2 regions of the Enterobacter quasiroggenkampii genome follow, and region 2 is predicted to be linked to the other one. Evidence: predicted binding sites of a transcription regulator. Region 2 holds the regulator's gene; the other holds the start of a gene.
The links. The regulator LexA, encoded in region 2, represses DNA repair genes until DNA is damaged. The targets are predictions, from matches to a motif close to TNCTGTATGTACATACAGNA.
Positions count from the first base shown of each region.

Region 1 (8,400 bases), 540 kb from region 2:
AAGCGGGCACGCTGCGCTTCGGCGCGCACCTCATATGGGCTCTGACGCTGGCTGTCCTGGGCGGTGATGGCCGCCAGGCGTTTTTCCACCGCCGGGTTATGCACGCGCGCAGAGTGACGACGTGCCTGGATCGGCGCGCTCCATGCGCTGATCGCCGCCGTGTCGCCGCTGTTCAGCGCATCGCGCAGCAGCGTCAGCTCTTCACATTTTTGCAGGGCGAAGGCAAACCAGCTTTTGACCTCAGCATCAAGACGGGTTTCCACGCTCAAATCGATCGGGCTGTGCAGCAGGGAGCAGGACGAGGCCACCCACAACTCACGTTTGCCGACGATGTCCTTAATCTGCGCGTATTTCTCGGTCAGATCGGCGCGCCAGACGTTACGACCGTTAACCAGACCCGCGGAGAGCAGCCAGTCTGCAGGCAGTCGCTTGTGCAGTTCCGCGACATCGTCTTTGCCGTGAACCAGGTCAACGTGCAGGCCCTGAACCGGCAACGCGGTAATGGTGTTCAGGTTCGGCGTGACGCCCTCAAAATAGGTGGTCAGCAGCAGCTTCACCTGCCCCACCAGCGCGTCATATGCCGGTTTGAAAGCATCAAGCCAAACCTTGGGCAGTTCGAGCACCAGCGCCGGCTCGTCGATTTGCACCCACTGAATGCCGCGCTTGCCCAACTCAATCAGCACCTGTTTATAGACCGGCAGAATATCCTTCAGCAGGCTGAGCCGGTCAAATTGCTCGCCTTTTACTTTGCCCAGCCACAGGTACGTTACCGGCCCAAGCAGCACGGGTTTCACCTGGTGGCCCAGCGCCAGCGCTTCGTCCACTTCATCCAGAAGCTGCGTCCAGGTCAGCCTGAACTGCTGACCCTTTACGAACTCCGGCACCATATAGTGATAGTTAGTGTTAAACCATTTAGTCATTTCCGCCGCTGCCGCTGGCTCACCCGTTGGCGCACGGCCACGGCCGATGCGGAACAGAGTATCGATATCTACCGATCCATCTTTGTTCTGATGACGAGCCGGCACGTTGCCAAGCAGCAGGCTGGTCGTCAGAACATGGTCGTACCAGGCGAAATCGCCCACCGGCAGCAGGTCAATTCCCGCCTGTTTTTGCTGATCCCAGTGACGGGCGCGCAGCTCGCGTCCCACCGCCAGCAGTTCTTCACGGGTGGCGTTACCCGCCCAGTAGCTTTCTTGCGCTTTTTTCAGCTCGCGACGCAGGCCAACGCGAGGGAAACCGAGTGTGTGATTGCGGATTGTCATGGTGTGCCCCTTATGAAATTCGTTATTTAGACGTCCAGATGTTTACACATCTATAATTGGCAGGTACTGTATATTCCTCAAGCGCAAAATGTTCATGGCGAAGTGAAGGACTTTCATGATCGAGATAAAACACCTGAAAACGCTACAAGCGTTGCGGAACTGCGGCTCGCTCGCGGCGGCGGCGGCCACGCTGCACCAGACCCAGTCCGCCCTTTCTCACCAGTTCAGCGATCTGGAACAACGCCTCGGCTTCCGTCTTTTTGTGCGCAAGAGCCAGCCGCTGCGCTTTACGCCCCAGGGCGAGATCCTGTTGCAGCTGGCGAATCAGGTCCTGCCGCAGATCGCCAGCGCGCTCCAGGCGTGCAACGAACCGCAGCAGACCACGCTGCGTATCGCCATTGAGTGCCATAGCTGTATTCAGTGGCTGACCCCCGCGCTTGAGAACTTCCGCCAGAAATGGCCGCAGGTGGAGATGGACTTTAAATCCGGCGTGACGTTCGACCCGCAGCCCTCGCTGCAGCAGGGCGAGCTGGACCTGGTGATGACGTCCGATATTCTGCCGCGCAGCGGCCTGCACTATTCGCCGATGTTTGATTATGAAGTACGCCTGGTGCTGGCGCCGGATCATCCGCTGGCGGCCAAAACGCGCATCACGCCGGAAGACCTGGCGACGGAAACGCTGCTGATTTACCCGGTTCAGCGCAGTCGTCTGGATATCTGGCGACACTTCCTGCAGCCCGCGGGCATCAGTCCGCAGCTGAAAAGCGTGGATAACACCCTGCTGTTGATTCAGATGGTGGCGGCCAGAATGGGTATCGCGGCGCTGCCGCACTGGGTGGTAGAGAGCTTTGAGCGCCAGGGTCTGGTGGTGACCAAAACCCTGGGTGAAGGACTGTGGAGCCGACTGTACGCCGCCGTGCGCGATGGCGAGCAGCGTCAGCCGATTACGGAGGCGTTTATTCGCTCAGCGCGGAACCACGCGTGCGACCATCTTCCATTTGTGCGGAGCGCGGAGCGACCCAGCGGCGATGGACCCACAGCGAAGCCAGGATCACCGCTCCCCCAATAAGGAAGCTCGGCCAGTGCGGCTGTTGCTGCCAGATGGCAAGGTTGACCAACAACCCAGCCGGGACATGCACGTTGTTCATGATCCCCAGCGTACCGGCGTCGACCTGCGTCGCGCCGTAATTCCACATGAAGTACCCCAACCCGGAAGCCACGACGCCCAGCCAGATCAGCACGCCCCACTGCACGGGGGTAGTCGGCAGCTTTTGCGGGTTACCGAGCATAAACCACGCCGCCACCGCGACCATCGCGGCCCCCAGGTAGAACCACGCGAACGCGTTATGCTGCGGCATCGGACGGGTTTCCATCAGGCGTTTGTAGCCCACCATGCCAATGGCGAAACTGATATTGGCGAGCTGGACGAACATCAGCCCGGTCCAGAAGTGATCGCTCACTTTGTCGTAGCGAATAATCGCCGCGCCGATCACCGCCAGCGCCGCGCTCAGCAGGTATCCCCAGCGCAGACGGCGTTTACTCAGCAGATCGTAAATCAGCGTGATGTAGAGCGGCGTCAGCACGGTAAAGAGCAGGAATTCCGAGACGGACAAATAGACGTAAGCCCGGAAGCTGAACAGGTACATGATGCCGAGCTGCATCGCCCCCACCAGCATGTACAGCACAATCGTTTTCAGCGACTGTCCGCGCGTGCGCAGAAACGGCAGGAACACCAGCGCCGCCAGCCCTACGCGCATCAGCACCGAGAAGTAGCTGTCGACTGAACCGGCAAGGTATTCGCCAATCAGGCTAAAGGAGAAGGCCCACAGGATAGTGGTGATAATGAGTAGCGCCACAATACTTGTCTCTCAGAAAGAAGGACAGGCATTGTAGCGAACTCTTTAGTTGACATCTGAGCAATAAACAATCAAATGAAGATTATTCAAGGAACAGCTTGCGCAGGTATTTCGGTACCGCGTTGTCAGCATTAGAACCAATCACCTCCAGTTCCGGGTGCAGATCTTTCAGACGCTGATGCGCGTTCTGCATGATGCAGCCCTTGCCCGCCATCGACAGCATTTCGGCATCGTTCATGCCGTCACCAAAGGCGATACAGTCTTTCAGCTCGAAGCCCAGACGTTTCGCGACCGCTTCCAGGGCGTGGCCTTTGGAGACACCTCCCGCCATCACTTCCAGACAGGTGAGCGTTGAGAAGCTGACGTTAACGCGATCGCCCCAGCGGGCGTTGATCGCCTGTTCCAGCGGGAGCAGTTCTTCGTGGCTGTCGCAGGTGAAGAACACCTTACTGATCCCCTCTGGCTCAAGAAGGCCCGGCTCGTACAGGGAGTAGTTAAATACCGCTTCTTTAAAGAAACGCATTTCATCCGGACGGTGGCGGTTCATGAACCAGTCGTCGTCACGGTAAACGTTGGTGACGATAGCCGGGTTGTTGTGCACCACGCCAAACAGATCGGCGGCAATATCGCGATCCAGGTTGTGGGTGAAGATCAGGTTGCCGTCGGTATCATGCACGCGCGCACCGTTGGAGGTGATCATGTACGATTTGATCTCAAGATTATCGCGGATCTGCCCCACGTCGACGTGGTGGCGGCCGGTGGCAAACACAAAGTTCACGCCCCGTGCCGTCAGCAGCTTTAGGGTCTCTTTCGCGTAAGGCGACAGGGTGTGGTCAGGGGAAAGCAGCGTGCCATCTAAATCAGATGCAACAACCTGGTACATAGGGATTTCAACCTCTGGTGGAAAACGATAATCAATTATGCCTGTTGAAAAATTCAACAATGGCGTTGAGCGCGACTGAGCGCATAGCGTCCTTTTCGAAAAGGATCTCATGGTAAGCGCCGTTGATGACCAGCGGTTTTCCCCCTTCGCAGGGGTGACCGGCGGCGGCGCGCAGTTCACAATAGCGGTCATGCATGCGGTTATCCACCACACGCTCTTCTTCCGCCTGGATCAGAAGCGTTGGCGTGTCATCATCGCCCACGCCTGCCAGCACCTGCTCACCGGCCAGAATACCTTCCCGCACCCAGTGCCAGGTCGGGCCGCCGACGCGTAAGCGTGGTTCATCGGCATAAAAGCGCAGGTTACGGCGATAACGCTGCCGACTGTGGGTTAAGACGTTGATGGCGAACGGCAGCGCGCGCCAGCGTCCGGTTCCGATGGCATAGCCTTCACGAATGCGCTGATGGCCCTCAGCCCAGTCAAGAAGATGGCGCACCATCCAGTCCGGGAAACGTATGACGATACCGTACATCGGCGCGGTCAGCGCAATCGCATCGCACTGGTGTTCATAACGCTGCAAAAACAGCGTCGATATCGCGCCCCCCATGGAGTGCGCAAGAATGTATCGCTTACGCCAGGGACCGGGCTGAACTTCCTGCTGCCAGAACGCGGCAAAATCGTCGACGTAATCGCTGAAGCGATCGACGTGCCCACGGTGCGTGTCCGGAAGCATGCGCCCGGACAGCCCCTGTCCTCGATGGTCGATGATCAGCACATCGAACCCCATATGGACCAGGTCGTAGGCCAGTTCGGCATATTTAACGTAGCTTTCAATACGCCCCGGGCAGACCACGATGACCCGATCATTTTTTTCATTACGGAAACGAACGAAGCGTACCGGGATGCCGCCGACGCCCGTAAACGCATCTTCCTCACGCTGGCGCCAGAAATCGGTCAGCGGCCCCATGGAGAAAGCAGCAAATGCGTTTTCTCGTGTTTCCCAGTCCTTTTTCTGCTGAAACATCGGGTTTCTACTCACCTAAGCCAAGGAATATCGTTTTTTCGTAACCGGTCACAAAATGACTCAACAATAGCGTATTGTGGCATAAAAACAGACGTTTCGGGAGTTTCAAATGACCTTCGAGTGGTGGTTCGCTTACCTACTGACATCCATCATCCTTAGCCTTTCACCGGGCTCGGGCGCCATTAACACAATGACCACCTCCATCAACCACGGCTATCGCGGTGCGGCGGCATCCATTGCCGGTTTGCAGACCGGGCTGGGCATTCATATCGTGCTGGTCGGGATTGGTCTGGGAACCTTGTTCTCCCGCTCCGTGCTGGCCTTTGAAGTGCTGAAATGGGCCGGGGCGGCGTATCTGATTTGGCTCGGCATCCAGCAGTGGCGCGCGGCAGGCTCCATCAACCTCAACACGCTCGCGCAGACGCAAAACCGCGGCCATCTGTTTAAGCGCGCGGTGTTCGTCAACCTGACCAACCCGAAGAGCATTGTGTTCCTCGCCGCGCTGTTCCCGCAGTTTATCGTGCCGCATCAGCCTCAGGTAATGCAGTACGTGGTGCTGGGCGCGACCACCATTATTGTCGATATCATCGTGATGATTGGTTACGCGACGCTGGCGCAGCGGATTGCGGCGTGGATTAAAGGGCCTAAGCAGATGAAGGCCCTGAATAAAGTCTTTGGTTCGCTGTTTATGCTGGTTGGCGCGCTGCTTGCGTCAGCGCGTCATGCTTAGCGAGAAATAATAAGATGAATGCCGAAGCCGGCGAACAGCGCGCCGGCGAAGCCGTCAATCCACTTCGCGATACGCTGGTAGCCACGGCGCATCGCCGGTAAGGCAAACAGGCTGGCCACGATGGTAAACCAGGCAAAGGTTTCCACAACGATCAGCAGGAAGATGCCCCAGCGTGCGCCCGCACCGACGCTATCCCCCACAAACAGCGAGAACACGGAGCCGAAATAGATAATCGCTTTCGGGTTCGCCAGGTTGGTCAGCAGCCCTTTTACAAAGCTGCGGCCGCCCGTTGCCAGCTCTACCTTTGGCTCTTCCGGTTTTTTCTCTTCTTTCTTCAGCGCCCCGCGCAGCATCTGGTAGCCCATCCAGCACAGGTACAGCCCGCCGCCAACCATAATGATGTTATGCAGCCAGGCCATCTTCGCCAGGATCAGGTTCAGACCAAGCAGCGCAACGGCCGCCCAGACCATAACGCCCATGGTGATACCGAGCACGCCCATCATCGCCTCTTTGCGGGAGCGGCTGACGGCCGTTTGTGACACGAAGAAAAAGTCAGGTCCCGGGCTCATCAGCGCAACAATGTGCACTAACGCCACGGTGAGAAATAGCATCAACATAATTAACTCGCGGGGAAATAATTCAGTGAGTCATCATCCTGGCACTTTTTCGCCCGGCTGACTACTCCTCATCATCACCGTCGGCGTGAGAACGGATGAGCGCCATAAACTCTTTACCGAAGCGCTCCAGCTTGCGCGTGCCGACGCCGTTGACGCTGAGCATTTCGCTGGCGCTGAGCGGCATCTGCTCGGCCATCTCAATCAGGGTCGCGTCGTTAAACACCACGTAAGGCGGGATATTCTCTTCATCGGCGATGGCTTTACGCAGCTTGCGCAGTTTGGCGAACAGCTTGCGGTCGTAGTTGCCGCCGTACGATTTTTGCATCACCCGCGGCTTGAGGGCGACCACGCGCGGCACGGCGAGCTTCAGTTCAACGTCACCGCGCAGGACCGGACGCGCCGCTTCGGTCAGCTGTAGCGCGGAGTGCTGAGCAATGTTCTGTGTGGCAAAGCCGAGGTGGATCAGCTGACGAATAATGCTGACCCAGTGCTCGTGGCTCTGGTCCTTGCCAATACCGTAGACAGGCAGCTTGTCGTGGCCCATATCGCGGATACGCTGGTTGTTGGCACCGCGCAGCACCTCCACCACATAGCCCATCCCGAAGCGCTGGTTCACGCGGTAAATGGTCGAGAGTGCCTTACGTGCGTCCATCAAACCATCGTACTGTTTCGGCGGATCCAGGCAGATATCGCAGTTACCGCACGGCTCCTGTCGCCCTTCGCCAAAGTAGTTGAGCAGCACCAGACGACGGCAGGTTTGCGCTTCGGCAAACGCGCCCATCGCGTTGAGCTTGTGGCGTTCGATATCCTGCAACTGCCCCTGCGGTTTTTCCTCCAGACAGCGGCGCAGCCACGCCATATCGGCCGGATCGTAAAACAGCATCGCTTCCGCAGGCAGGCCGTCACGCCCGGCGCGGCCGGTTTCCTGATAGTAGGATTCGATATTGCGCGGAATGTCGAAGTGCACCACAAAGCGCACGTTCGGCTTGTTGATGCCCATCCCGAACGCCACCGTCGCAACCACAATCTGCAGATCATCGCGCTGGAATTTCTCCTGCACATCGGCGCGGATGTGGTTCTCTAACCCGGCATGATAGGCGGCGGCGCTAAAGCCGCGGTTTTGCAGCCGCGCGGCGGTGTCTTCCACCTTCGCCCGACTGTTGCAGTAGATGATGCCGGACTTGCCGCGCTGCTCCTGGACGTAGCGCAGGAGCTGATCCAGCGGCTTGAATTTTTCCATCAGCATGTAGCGGATGTTGGGGCGGTCGAAGCTGCTGACCTGAATATAGGGGTCGTTCAGCCCCAGCAGACGAACGATGTCCAGACGGGTGGTATCATCTGCCGTGGCGGTAAGCGCCATAAACGGCAGCTCGGGGAAGCGCTGACGCAGCTGGCCGAGGGCGGCGTATTCCGGGCGGAAATCGTGTCCCCACTGGGAAATACAGTGCGCTTCATCCACCGCCAACAGGACCGGATTCCAGTGCGCGAGATGGTCGAGGAAGTTATCCAGCATCAGGCGTTCCGGCGCGATATACAGCAGACGGATCTGCCCGGTGCGACACCCGGCCATCACCTCTTGCTGCTGCTCCCGGGTTTGGGTCGAGTTAAGGCAGGCCGCCGCCACGCCGTTGGCGAGCAGCTGGTCAACCTGGTCTTTCATTAGCGAAATAAGCGGGGATACCACGACCGTCAGGCCGTTAAGCACCAGCGCGGGCACCTGATAACAGAGGGATTTACCGCCGCCGGTCGGCATCACCACCAGGCAGTCACGGCCTTCCAGCACCGTTTCAATAATGGTTTCCTGGCCAGGGCGGAACTGCTGGTAGCCAAAGGTTTCATGCAAAACCTGTTTAGCCAGCGACTCCTGATTCAATACTTCCGCCTGCGCCACATTAACCCCATATGCCTGAAATGAAACAGGCGCTATTTTCAGCGCCTGAGAGAGAAACTTCAACGTTTAACGCAAAAACATTCGAGCAACCTAGAGAATATCGTTCAGCATCACGCCCACGCCGACGCGGGTCTGGT
Region 1 is NZ_CP143745.1:372,151-380,550, forward strand. It holds gene metE (5-methyltetrahydropteroyltriglutamate--homocysteine S-methyltransferase) at 1-1,262, opposite strand, end outside; gene metR (HTH-type transcriptional regulator MetR) at 1,378-2,331, shown strand; gene V1572_RS01855 (carboxylate/amino acid/amine transporter) at 2,219-3,118, opposite strand; gene yigL (sugar/pyridoxal phosphate phosphatase YigL) at 3,201-4,001, opposite strand; gene pldB (lysophospholipase L2) at 4,033-5,025, opposite strand; gene rhtB (homoserine/homoserine lactone efflux protein) at 5,135-5,755, shown strand; gene rhtC (threonine export protein RhtC) at 5,752-6,372, opposite strand; gene recQ (ATP-dependent DNA helicase RecQ) at 6,434-8,263, opposite strand; gene pldA (phospholipase A) at 8,354-8,400, opposite strand, start outside.
Region 1: the regulator LexA is predicted to act here: its motif matches at 1,327-1,346, upstream of metR (HTH-type transcriptional regulator MetR).

Region 2 (8,400 bases):
ATGACCTTGCGGTCGGCGCAGCATTTGAGTGTCAGCGTCTGGGGCTGAAGATCCCTGATGATATGGCGATCGCCGGTTTCCACGGCCACGATATTGGCCAGGTGATGGAGCCGCGTCTGGCGAGCGTCCTGACGCCGCGTGAACGTATGGGCCGTATTGGCGCAGAACGCCTGCTGGCGCGCATTCGTGGCGAGACGGTGACCCCGAAAATGTTAGATTTAGGTTTCACCTTGTCACCGGGTGGATCTATTTGAACTGACAAATTTGAAGTAGCTCACACTTATTCACTTCGCGCACGTTTGGATATTGCTTCTCTTTTGCCCCAGCAGGACAATGTTACCGATAACTGTTACCCGTAACAATTGACTGAGGGACACCCTTTGAGCACGACTAATCACGATCACCACGTCTACGTCCTGATGGGCGTTTCCGGTAGCGGGAAATCAGCCGTGGCCAGCGAAGTGGCGCATCAACTCCAGGCTGCGTTTCTTGATGGCGACTTCCTCCATCCGCGCAGCAACATCATGAAAATGGCCTCCGGCGAGCCGCTGAACGATGACGACCGCAAACCGTGGTTGCAGGCGCTGAATGACGCCGCGTTCGCGATGCAGCGCACCAACAAAGTCTCCCTGATCGTCTGCTCCGCGCTGAAAAAAACCTATCGCGATCTGCTGCGTGACGGCAATCCGAACCTCTCTTTCATCTACCTGAAAGGGGATTTCGAGGTGATTGAAAGCCGCCTGAAGGCGCGTAAAGGACACTTCTTCAAAACCCAGATGCTGGTGACGCAGTTTGAAGCGCTGCAGGAGCCGGGTGAAGACGAGAAAGACGTCTTAGTGGTTGATATCGATCAGTCACTGGAGGGTGTTGTTGCCAGCACCATCGAGGTCATTAATAAAAGGCAGTAAGTTTTGAGTACATTAACGCTAGTTTTGACAGCAGTGGGTTCGGTATTGCTGCTGCTGTTTTTAGTGATGAAGGCGCGTATGCACGCCTTTGTTGCTTTGATGGTGGTTTCTATTGGTGCTGGTCTCTTTTCCGGTATGCCGCTCGACAAGATCGCCGCTACGATGGAAAAAGGGATGGGCGGTACGCTGGGCTTCCTGGCGATTGTGGTCGCGCTGGGCGCGATGTTTGGCAAGATTTTGCACGAGACGGGTGCGGTCGACCAGATTGCCGTCAAGATGCTGAAATCCTTTGGCCACAGCCGTGCGCACTACGCGATTGGTCTGGCCGGTCTGATTTGCGCGCTGCCGCTGTTCTTCGAAGTGGCCGTTGTGCTGCTGATAAGCGTCGCATTCTCTATGGCGCGCCATACCGGTACTAACCTCGTGAAGCTGGTCATTCCGCTGTTTGCGGGCGTGGCGGCGGCTGCGGCGTTTCTGCTGCCGGGACCCGCCCCGATGCTGCTGGCATCCCAGATGCACGCCGACTTTGGCTGGATGATTCTGATTGGCCTGTGCGCGGCAATCCCGGGGATGATTATCGCCGGCCCGCTGTGGGGCAACTTCATCAGCCGTTACGTTGAGCTGCATATTCCGGATGACATCACCGAGCCGCACCTGGGCGAGGGCAAAATGCCATCCTTCGGCTTCAGCCTGTCGCTGATCCTGCTGCCGCTGGTGCTGGTGGGTCTGAAAACCATCGCTGCGCGCTTTGTGCCGGTGGGGTCCACTGCCTACGAGTGGTTTGAGTTCATCGGTCACCCGTTCACGGCGATTCTGGTGGCGTGCCTGGTGGCGATTTACGGCCTGGCGATGCGTCAGGGGATGCCAAAAGACCGGGTGATGGAGATCTGCGGTGCGGCGCTGCAGCCTGCGGGGATTATCCTGCTGGTGATCGGTGCAGGCGGCGTGTTCAAGCAGGTGCTGGTGGATTCCGGCGTGGGCCCGGCTCTGGGTGAAGCGCTGACCGGGATGGGCCTGCCGATTGCGGTGACCTGCTTTGTGCTGGCTGCGGCGGTACGTATCATCCAGGGTTCTGCTACCGTGGCGTGTTTAACGGCCGTGGGTCTGGTGATGCCGGTGATTGAACAGCTGAACTACTCCGGTGCCCAGATGGCCGCGCTTTCTATTTGTATCGCGGGCGGTTCGATTGTGGTCTCTCACGTTAACGACGCCGGCTTCTGGCTGTTCGGTAAGTTTACCGGCGCCACCGAAGCGCAAACCCTGAAAACCTGGACGCTGATGGAAACCATTCTCGGCACGACGGGTGCAATTGTCGGGATGATTGCCTTTACGCTGCTCAGCTAAATGCGGTGATTTAACAAGGCTAAAAATAAGGCCCGGTAGCGTCAGCGCTTACCGGGCCTTTTTATTATCCAGGGCGTCAGGCCGGGCCATAACCCGGCATTGTGTTACTCACCCTGCGTGGCGCTCTCAATCGTCAAGCGCACGTCCGAGGTAATCAGCTCTGCCAGCATCTGGTACACCTTCAGCGTCTCTTCCGGCTCAGCATCACCCGTATCGCTGATGAAGCCTTCATCACGCAGCGTCAGCACCAGGGAACTGAAGACCGCTTTGTCGAAGAATTCAGGGGCGTTAATGCCGTGCAGAACGGACAGGCGCTGGGCCAGCGTCCGGCTCTCCTTCTCCAGCGTACCGCGGTTGATAGACGGATTCGCGCTCAGCAGCCAGAACGTAATGGCGTAGCGCTGCAGCGTTTCGCGCGCACCGGCCGCCAGCAGCTGCAGGGTGCGGGAGCGTGACGGATTGATGTGCAGCTCGTCGTTGTTCAGGGTAATCAGCCCCTGGCGACGCATCTCTTCCGTCATCTTATCCAGTTCTGTCGCCAGCTCATCCTTACTCCAGCGCAGGAACAGCTCCGCTTTCAGCATCGGATAGATGGTCTCAAGATGGCGCAATAGCTCCTGACGGGAGATATGACGATGCTGGGTAATAATGGCGGCCATGAGCGACGGCAGCATCAGCATATGCGTGATGTTGTTGCGGTAGTAGGTCATCAGCACTGCCTGCTCGCGCGGCAGAATGATGATGTCGCCGATCGTGTCCTTTTCGACTTCAAACTTGTTCATCTGCAACGCGTGATCGATAAGTTCACTGGCGGTTGCAGAAGGCACGGTCGAATCAACCGAATACGGCACGTTACGCATCATATCCAGATAGCAATCCAGCTGCTCCGTGAGCTGTTCACGGGTCAGCGAGCGCTGGCGTGAAGCCAGAAGTGCCGTACAGCACAGGTTCATGGCGTTAGCCGCACCGGCGTTGTTAATGCGCACCATCAGCTCGGATGCGATGCCGTTAACCGTTGGCGTCAGCCAGGCCGGACGCACCGCTTCGATAGGATCGATGGACTCGCGCCACTCCGGAACGTGGTGGTTCAGGTACGTCATCAGCGGCATCGGCTCACCGAAGTTCACGTAGCCCTGACCGAGATTGCGCAGCTTGCTCAAGCCGCGCAGCATCTGCGGCAGGCTCTCTTTCTCTTTGGTCGCACCACGCAGCTCTTTCGCGTACGTGCCCACTTCCATCACGTGCTCGTAGCCGATGTAGATAGGCACTAGCGTGATCGGACGGGTACCTCCGCGCAGCATCGCCTGGATGGTCATCGACAGCGTGCCGGTCTTCGGATCGAGCAGACGTCCGGTACGGGAACGACCGCCCTCCACGAAGTACTCCACGGAATAGCCGCGGCTGAACAGCTCGCCAAGATACTCGCGGAACACGGTGGAGTAGAGCTTGTTGCCCTTGAAGGTACGACGAATAAAGAACGCGCCCAGGCGGCGGAAAATCGGACCTGCTGGCCAGAAGTTCAGGTTGATACCGGCTGCGATGTGCGGTGGTACCAGCCCCTGATGATAGAGCACGTAGGAAAGGAGCAGGTAGTCCATGTGGCTGCGGTGGCAGGGGACATAGACAATCTCATGGCCATCATGCGCCAGCTGACGCACGCGCTCGGCGTTATGGACGTTAATGCCCTGATAGAGGCGGTTCCACGTAAAGCCGAGAATACGGTCAGAAAGGCGAATCATCTCGTAAGAGAAGTTCGCTGCAATCTCTTCCATCAGCGCAATGGCGTTCTGCTGGGCTTTCTCATGCGAAATTTTCTTGCTGCGCGCTTCATCTTCAACGGCGCGGGCAATCGCTTTGGAGGCCAACAGCTTGTTGAACAGATCCTGACGAGCCGGGAGGCGTGGTCCTACGGCAGCCAGGCGCTGACGGGCGAAGTGCATACGCGCCACGCGCGCCAGTTTTTGCGCGATGATCTTGTCGGTGCCGTGCTCGTCCGCCATGCGACGCAGCGAAACGGAAGGGGAGAAACGCACAAAGCTGTCGCGTCCCAGCCAGGAGACCGCGAAGAACTTCTGGATGCCGTTAAGCATGCGCAGCGGCGGATTCTCTTCGCCTTTTTCACGGCCCGGACGACGACCAAACATCACCGATACCGGCACCATCTGCACATCCAGATCGGGATTGCTGCGGTGCAGGTCGAGATAGTCATGGAACAGCTTGATGGACTCTTCTTTTGGCGTGTAATAGGTAAACACGCGCGGTCCACCGTGAATGAACACGTAGCGCGGCAGCAGCGTACCGTCAACTTCCAGCGGTTCAAGCGGGTCAGGTAAGTCATGCGCCAGACATTGGGCGCGAAGCGTCAGTAAGTCAGCCTTCGAGTTATAAGGCAAAACGTACATAATGGGGCGTGACGTATCGAGCCCCAATTCCAGCGCGGGTTCTGCTGGGATAGACTTGCTTTTTACCAGGATGCTTAATGGTAAATTAAGTAATTTGTAGTAAATTCGTGGCCAGCCGGACATAAACGATGTAAAGCCTCTGGTTAATAATGCAATTGCGGCGCAAGGATAACAGAAAGCGCGCAAAATTTCTGTTGTTACCCGTCATACTTCAGGCTGTAGCGAAACGCGCTACGGCTCCTGTTACTGACGCTCTTTTTTAAAAAAGGTTCTTTTAATGGCCAATAATACCACTGGGTTAACACGTATCATCAAAGCCGCCGGCTATTCATGGAAAGGTTTCCGTGCCGCATGGGTCAACGAAGCCGCCTTTCGCCAGGAGGGCGTCGCCGCTATCATCGCGGTGATCGTCGCCTGTTTCCTTGATGTTGATGCGATTACCCGCGTACTGCTTATCGGTTCCGTTCTTCTGGTGATGATAGTGGAAATTCTTAATAGCGCTATTGAGGCCGTTGTGGATCGCATTGGTTCCGATTTCCATGAGCTTTCTGGCCGTGCAAAAGACATGGGCTCTGCTGCCGTGTTGCTGGCGATTATCACTGCCGTTATCACCTGGGTCACGCTGCTTTGGTCACATTTCCGATGAGCCTCGAGGAATAATTAAGTCCCTGGTTTTTTGTGCAGTTTTTGGTTCCAAAATCGCCTTTGACTGTATATACTCACAGCATAACTGTATATACACCCAGGGGGCGGAATGAAAGCGTTAACGACCAGGCAGCAAGAGGTGTTTGATCTCATCCGGGATCATATCGGCCAGACGGGTATGCCACCCACGCGTGCGGAAATCGCGCAGCGTCTGGGTTTCCGTTCTCCAAATGCTGCCGAAGAACACCTGAAAGCGCTGGCGCGTAAGGGCGTGATTGAGATTGTCTCGGGCGCGTCACGGGGTATCCGCCTGCTGGTGGAAGAAGAGACGGGCATTCCGCTGATAGGGCGTGTTGCTGCCGGTGAGCCTTTACTGGCTCAGCAGCATATTGAAGGTCACTACCAGGTCGATCCTGGCATGTTCAAACCGAGCGCTGACTTCCTGCTGCGCGTCAGCGGCATGTCGATGAAAGACATCGGTATTCTTGATGGCGATCTGCTTGCGGTGCATAAAACACAGGATGTGCGAAACGGCCAGGTGGTGGTGGCGCGCATTGATGACGAAGTGACCGTTAAGCGTCTGAAAAAACAGGGTAACAGCGTACAGTTGCTGCCTGAAAACAGCGAGTTTTCACCCATTGTGGTCGATCTCCGCGAACAGAACTTCTCTATCGAAGGACTGGCGGTCGGGGTGATTCGCAACGGTGAATGGCTGTAACCTCTTCCTCACAGGCTATGGCACCGCTGTAGCCTGATTCATTCCCCACTCCCGGTATCTTTCATGTCACTGCTGACGGCATCCGATAAGGCATTGTGGCGTCTTGCTCTGCCGATGATTTTCTCCAATATTACCGTGCCCTTGCTGGGACTGGTCGATACTGCCGTTATAGGCCATCTTGATTCACCGGTTTATCTTGGCGGCGTGGCGATTGGCGCGACGGCAACCAGCTTCCTGTTTATGCTGCTGCTCTTTTTGCGCATGAGCACTACCGGTCTTACCGCACAGGCTTATGGCGCGAAAGATCCGCTGCGTCTGGCGCGCGCGCTGGTGCAGCCGCTGATCCTCGCGCTTGGCGCGGGTGCGTTCATCGTTTTATTGCGGGCACCCCTGATCGATCTTGCGCTTCATATTGTTGGCGGCAGCGAGGCGGTATTAGAGCAGGCGCGACGTTTCCTTGAAATCCGCTGGCTCAGCGCGCCCGCATCGCTGGCTAACCTGGTTCTGCTGGGGTGGCTACTGGGCGTGCAGTACGCCCGTGCGCCCGTGATTTTGCTGGTGGTGGGTAACCTGCTCAATATCGTTTTGGATGTCTGGCTGGTCATGGGTCTGCATATGAACGTGCGGGGTGCGGCGCTGGCGACGGCGATTGCCGAATACGGGACCTTTATCATTGGCTTGTGGATGGTCTGGCGGGTACTGGCCATGCGCGGGATCTCCCTGGCGCTGCTCAAAACCGCATGGCGCGGCAATATCCGTAAGCTGCTGGCCCTCAACCGTGACATCATGCTGCGCTCGCTTCTTCTCCAGCTTTGCTTCGGGGCACTGACGGTTTTCGGGGCTCGACTGGGGCCAGACATCGTCGCGGTCAACGCAGTATTGATGACGTTGCTGACATTTACCGCCTACGCGCTGGACGGTTTTGCCTATGCGGTTGAAGCGCATTCCGGGCAGGCGTACGGGGCGCGCGAAAGCGGGCAGCTACGGGATGTCTGGCGGGCAGCCTGCCGTCAGTCGGGACTGGTGGCGCTGGCATTTGGCCTGGTTTACGCCTGCTTTGGTGAGCAGATCGTTGCATTGCTTACCTCTCTCCCTGCGCTACGCGAGCTGGCGAGCCACTATCTCATCTGGCAAGTCGTTTTACCGGTGGTTGGCGTCTGGTGTTATCTGCTGGACGGCATGTTTATTGGTGCGACGCGCGGGGCCGAAATGCGTAACAGCATGGCCGTCGCGGCGGCCGGGTTTGGCCTGACGCTGCTGACGCTCCCCTGGCTGGGGAATCATGGTTTGTGGCTGGCCCTGGCCGTCTTCCTCTCACTGCGCGGGTTGTCGCTGGCGTTTATCTGGCATCGACACTGGCAAAACAATACCTGGTTTCCCCCACGCTCCGATATATCGTGACGGTTAAAGATTCCGAATATGAAATTAACCACGGAATCCTTAACTACAATAATTATCACGTCCAGCAGAAAAGAACGTAACGGACGTTACGACCCGACGCTTAACGAAGAGGACACGATGATGAATAAAGACGAAATCGGCGGCAACTGGAAGCAGTTCAAAGGTAAAGCGAAAGAACAGTGGGGTAAGCTGACGGATGACGACATGACCGTCATCGAAGGTAAACGCGATCAGCTAGTCGGTAAAATTCAGGAACGTTACGGCTACGCAAAAGACCAGGCGGAAAAAGAAGTGGGCGACTGGGAAAAACGCAACGACTACCGCTGGTAACGCTGAATAACCCACAGGGCGGCTCTAAGCCGCCTTTTCTTTTGCCGTTAACGCGGCTTTTTCTTCACCAGAATAGAGTGGTCGTGCTGACACGCGTCCTGATGACGACAGGCTTCCACCTCCACGCACGCGGAACAGAGCCCGTGCGCCTCAATCACGTTATGACGCAGGGCAAAACCCATTTTCGCTGCCAGCGTATGCATAATATCTTCCACGCCTTCCGCAGCCTCTTCTTTCACCACGCCGCAGCGGTCACAGATAAACATCGCCGATGTGTGGGTGGGCTGATCGAACAGATGGCACAGCACATAGCTGTTAGTGGATTCCACCTTGTGCACAAAACCTTGTTCAAGCAGGAAATCCAGTGCGCGATAGACCGTTGGCGGCTTTGCCTGCGGCTCGCTTTCGCGCAGCAGATCCAGCAGATCGTAGGCGCTGATGGCACCCTGCTGCAGGCTCATCAGGCGTAAGACTTCAAGGCGCTGCGGAGTCAGGCGCACATTGCGTTGCGCACACAGCTTTTCGGCCTGCGCTAACAGCTCTTTTGTGGACTTATCCATGTAGCACCCCGGATGTTATAGGACGGAAAACCCCCACTTTATCATGTTCTGCTAAAAACACCGAGATCCGCCAGTCTGTGCTATACCTGACC
Region 2 is NZ_CP143745.1:907,307-915,706, forward strand. It holds gene gntR (gluconate operon transcriptional repressor GntR) at 1-254, shown strand, start outside; gene gntK (gluconokinase) at 381-908, shown strand; gene gntU (gluconate transporter) at 912-2,252, shown strand; gene plsB (glycerol-3-phosphate 1-O-acyltransferase PlsB) at 2,357-4,777, opposite strand; gene V1572_RS04330 (diacylglycerol kinase) at 4,932-5,300, shown strand; gene lexA (transcriptional repressor LexA) at 5,409-6,017, shown strand; gene dinF (MATE family efflux transporter DinF) at 6,081-7,418, shown strand; gene V1572_RS04345 (CsbD family protein) at 7,539-7,748, shown strand; gene zur (zinc uptake transcriptional repressor Zur) at 7,796-8,308, opposite strand.